DNA from 2 places in the Cupriavidus sp. PET2-C1 genome. Region 1 is predicted to be linked to the other one. Evidence: predicted binding sites of a transcription regulator. Region 1 holds the regulator's gene; the other holds the start of a gene.
What was found. Region 1 encodes HrcA, which represses chaperone genes, less so after heat shock. Its sites were predicted from a motif close to TTAGCACTCNNNNNNNNNGAGTGCTAA; they were not measured.

Region 1 (2,465 bases):
GGCTGGTTTCGCCACTGCTTGAGTACCCGGAACACCTCGTCGAAGCCCGTCGCCGTGGTGGTGCCGGAGTACTGTGGATATAGCGGCAGCAGCAGGATGCGCTCGGTCCCCTGGCGGCGCAGCGCTTCCAGCACCGAGCCGATCGACGGATTGCCGTACCGCATGGCGCACGCCACTGTCACCTCATGGCCTTGCTGGTTCAGCAGCAGTTGCAAGGCGTGAGCCTGGCGCTCGGTGTGCACCAGCAGCGGGGAACCCGTCATATGCGCCTCCCGCAGCCAGATCGACTCGTACTTCATCGCCGAAGCGCGCGAGCGCAGCGGCACGATGATGCCGTACAGCAGCGGCAGCCACGCCGCGCGTGGGATCTCCACGACGCGCGGGTCGGACAGGAACTGCTTGAGGTAGCTGCCGACCGCCTTCGGCGTTGGCGCATCCGGGGTGCCGAGGTTGATCAGCAGGATGGCCGTGCGCGGCGCCTGGCCATGCTGGTAGGCCGGTTCAGGGGTAAACGTCATGTAATTTCCGGTGTGGCGGGGCGGCGCGGGCACAGGGCGCGCGGCCGCCAGGTCTCGCCGAGCTTACAGGATGCGGGGAACAGGCAGTTTGTAAGACAGGGCCGAGCCAACACTAGTTCTGGCTGAGCGCGCTGGACAACAGGCGCGCGGTGATGTCGACGATCGGGATCACCCGTTCGTAGGCCATGCGGGTCGGCCCGATCACCCCGAGCGTGCCGACGATCTGGCCGTCGACTTCATAGGGCGCGGTGATGACCGCCATGTCTTCGAGCGGCACCAGCTTGCTCTCGCCGCCGATGAAGATCTGCACGCCCTGGGCGTGGCTGGAGACATCGAGCAGCTTGAGCAGGCCGGTCTTGTGCTCGAACACGTCGAACAGGCGGCGCAGCTTTTCCATGCTGGAAGACAGGTCTTCCACCTCCAGCAGCTTGCGCTCGCCCGAGATGAAGACATGGTCGTCTTCCCCCTCGGCCATGGCATTGCTCCCCGCCTCCACCGCGGCCTGCATCAGCTGCGACATATCCATGCGCAGCGCCCGCAGCTCGCCGCGCAGGTGGTCGCGCACATTGTCGAAGCTCATGCCGGCAAAGTGCGAGTTGATGAAATTGGCGGCTTCGACCAGTTGCGACGGGGAATACGGCAGCTCGGTCTGGATGATGCGGTTCTGCACGTCGCCCTCTGGGGTGACGATGATCAGCAGGATGCGCTTGTCCGAAAGCCGCATGAATTCGACCTGGCGGAACGCCTGGGCGCGCCTGGGGGTCATCACCACGCCAGCGAACTGCGACAGGTTGGACAAGGTGTGCGCCGCCGACGTGATCATCCGCTGCGGCCCGAGCTGCTGACCCTCCAGCTGGCCCCGGATCTTGCCGGTCAGCTCGGCCAGGTTGAGCGCGCCATCCAGCGGCTGGGCGGTCAGCATGGTGTCCACGAACAGCCGGTAGCCGCGCGGCGTGGGGATGCGCCCGGCCGAGGTATGCGGGCTGGCAATGAACCCCATTTCCTCCAGGTCGGACATCACATTGCGGATGGTGGCCGGAGACAGGTCGAGCCCCGAGTACTTCGACAAGGTCCGTGAGCCCACGGGCTGCCCCTCGGCGATGTAGCGCTCGATGAGGGTTTTGAGAAGCGTTTTCGCACGTTCATCCATGATGAACCTGATTTTACGCAAGTTTTCACCATTCGGGCGGCTCATCGGCGATCCGGCCCGGCGCCAAGCGCCCTCCTGCTGACAATGGTCACGGCGGTATGGTCTAATCCCGGCATGTCTTCGCTCCCCAAGCCCGGCGCCGCGCGCGCCCCATTTCGCACCGTCGCCCTGATCGGCAGGTACGCCACAGCCGGCATCGAGGGCCCGCTGGAAGAGCTGGCCGCCTGTATCCTCAGGAACGGCCAGGATGTGGTGTTCGAGCGAGACACGGCCCTGGCCACCGGACTGACCGACTATCCGGCGCTGGCGCCCGACGAGATCGGCAAGCATGCCGATGTGGCGGTGGTGCTCGGCGGCGACGGCACCCTGCTGGGCCTGGCGCGCCAGCTGGCCGGCTACCCGGTGCCGCTGATCGGGGTGAACCACGGGCGCCTTGGCTTCATGACCGACATCCCCTTGCAGGACGTGCACTCGGTGCTGCCCGACATGCTGGCGGGCCGCTACGAGTCCGAGACCCGCATGCTGCTGGAGTCCCAGGTGGTGCGCGACGATGGCGTGATCTTCTCCGCGCTGGCCTTCAACGACGTCGTGGTCAACCGTTCCGGCATTTCCGGCATGGTCGAGCTGGCGGTGTCGGTGGACGGCCACTTCATGTACAACCAGCGCTCCGATGGCCTGATCGTCTCCACGCCGACCGGCTCGACCGCCTATGCGCTGTCGGCGGGCGGCCCGATCCTGCACCCGACCCTGTCGGGCCTGGTGCTGGTGCCGATTGCCCCGCATGCGCTGTCCAACCG
Region 2 (2,465 bases), on a different replicon from region 1:
GTAGGCCGGCTTGGCGATCTGGTCGAAGAACAACTCGAGCAAAAGCTCACTTTCATGCGGCGAGACGCCGACGATATGCGAGGTGAAGCCCGGGTTGACGAACAGTGCGCGCTCTCCAGTCTCGGGGTGGACGCGTACCACCGGATGGATCGAAACCAGTGGCTGGGCAGCGATCCGTTTGGCGATGCGGCTCTCCGATGGCAGCGTGGCACGTGCGTTGAAGCGATGCTCGGCGCGCAGCCCGTCGGCCAGCGCGCGCAGCGGCGAGGACAAGCCCTCATAGGCCGCCACCAGATTGGTCCAGGTGGTATCGCCGCCGAACGCCGGCACATTGACCGCGCGCAGGATGGAGGCCGGCGGCGGATTGACCACGGCGGTGACGTCGGTGTGCCAGCGGCTTTCGTAGCTGCTGCGGCGGATGCCATTGCGGCGCTCATAGCGGCTGCGGTCGATCGGCAGCAACTGCGGGAAGTCCTCGATCGGCTCGTCTTCGTGCGGATGCGCGTAGGTGACTTCGCCGAAGCGCGAGGTAAAGGCGACTTGGGCGGCGTGGTCAATATGTTGGCCGCGGAAGAAGACAACTTTCCATTTCAGTAAGGCGCGGCGGATCTCGGCAACGGCGTCTTCATGCAACGGCCCCGACAGGTCGATGCCCCCGATCTCGGCGCCGATGTGGCCGGCAACCTGGCTGACGGTGATGTGCTGGTAGCTCATGGTGTGTCCTTGCGAAGCGGATTTGGAGGGAGGCCGCCGATGGCGTCTGCGCGCTGGCGGTGATAGTGAATAGCAAGCGCTGTACCAAGCTGCCGGGCCCGTTGAAAGCCGCTGTATTCCGGGCTTTCCCTCGCCGATATGCTGTTGGCGAAGCAACGGCAGGAGCAGCGTTGCTGCCTGCCGGGCAGCCGCCGAGAGAAGGGGGCTGCAACCCCCTGGGAATCAACAGCCTGCTGCGCAGTGCTGCTGCGTTTCTAGCAGCGGGGGCGGGTCGGCGCCTTCATGCCTGCTTCTAAGCAAATGCGAAACGATCAGTTGGCCGCGCATGCCGCTGCTTTCTATACTTGGCACTCACCGGCAACGATTGCTGATTGCCTGGACACAACACCAGCGCCAGCTCCAGCACCGGCATCAGCCTTCTTTTGTCCTTACTTCCTGGAGCCAGTATGAGCCTTCGCCCACTGCACGACCGCGTTCTCGTCAAACGGTCAGACAACGAAACCCGCACGCAATCCGGCATCGTGATTCCCGATAGCGCTGCCGAAAAGCCCGACCAGGGCGAAGTGATTGCCGTCGGACCGGGCCGGCGAAATGAAGCGGGCGAACGCATCGCGCCGGACCTGCGCGCAGGCGACCGCGTGCTGTTCGGCAAGTACGCCGGGCAGGCGGTGAAGGTTGATGGAGACGAAGTGCTGGTGCTGCGCGAGGAAGACATCCTCGCCGTGGTAGAGCGCTGAATCTCTGCGTACCCGCCAGCATCGATTCGAATTTCCAGAACGAACCCGACAATCAAAGACAGGACAGACAGCAATGGCAGCAAAAGATGTAGTGTTCAGCGACGTCGCCCGCGCCAAGGTGGTCGAAGGCGTCAATATCCTCGCCAACGCGGTCAAGGTGACACTCGGCCCCAAGGGCCGCAACGTGGTGCTGGAGCGCAGTTTCGGCAGCCCCACCGTGACCAAGGATGGCGTCTCCGTGGCCAAGGAGATCGAGCTCAAGGATAAGCTGCAGAACATCGGCGCGCAACTGGTCAAGGAAGTCGCTTCCCGCACCAGCGATAACGCTGGCGACGGCACCACCACCGCCACCGTGCTGGCGCAGGCCATCGTGCGAGAGGGCGTCAAGTACGTCGCGGCCGGGCTCAATCCGCAGGACCTGAAGCGCGGCATCGACAAGGCCGTGACGGCGGCCATCGAGGAACTGCGCCGCATCAGCAAGCCCACCACCACCAGCCTCGAGATCGCGCAGGTCGGCACCATTTCGGCCAACGGTGAAAGTGCCATCGGCGAGCGTATCGCCCAGGCCATCGACCGGGTCGGCAAGGAAGGCGTGATTACCGTGGAAGACGGCAAGTCGCTGGGAGACGAGCTCGAAGTGGTGGAAGGCATGCAGTTCGACCGCGGCTACCTGTCGCCGTATTTCATCAACAACCCCGACAAGCAGGTGGCGGTGCTGGAGCAGCCGTACCTGCTGCTGGTGGACAAGAAGATCTCCAGCATCCGCGACCTGCTGCCGGTACTGGAGCAGGTGGCCAAGGCAGGACGTCCGCTGCTGATCGTGGCCGAGGACGTAGAGGGCGAGGCACTGGCCACGCTGGTGGTCAACAATATCCGCGGCATCCTGAAGGCCGCCGCGGTCAAGGCTCCTGGCTTTGGCGACCGCCGCAAGGCACTGCTGGAAGACATCGCGATCCTGACCAGCGGCCAGGTGGTGTCGGAAGAGGTCGGGCTGTCGCTGGAAAAGATCGCGCT

Region 2: the regulator HrcA is predicted to act here: its motif matches at 1,059-1,085, upstream of groES (co-chaperone GroES).

Annotation. Positions count from the first base shown of each region.
Region 1 covers NZ_CM137259.1:1,380,180-1,382,644, reverse strand. The annotation lists gene hemH (ferrochelatase) at 1-518, opposite strand, end outside; gene hrcA (heat-inducible transcriptional repressor HrcA) at 631-1,668, opposite strand; gene ACX12D_RS06285 (NAD kinase) at 1,783-2,465, shown strand, end outside.
Region 2 covers NZ_JBTNRJ010000003.1:535,078-537,542, forward strand. The annotation lists gene ACX12D_RS36180 (TauD/TfdA dioxygenase family protein) at 1-714, opposite strand, end outside; gene groES (co-chaperone GroES) at 1,161-1,451, shown strand; gene groL (chaperonin GroEL) at 1,525-2,465, shown strand, end outside.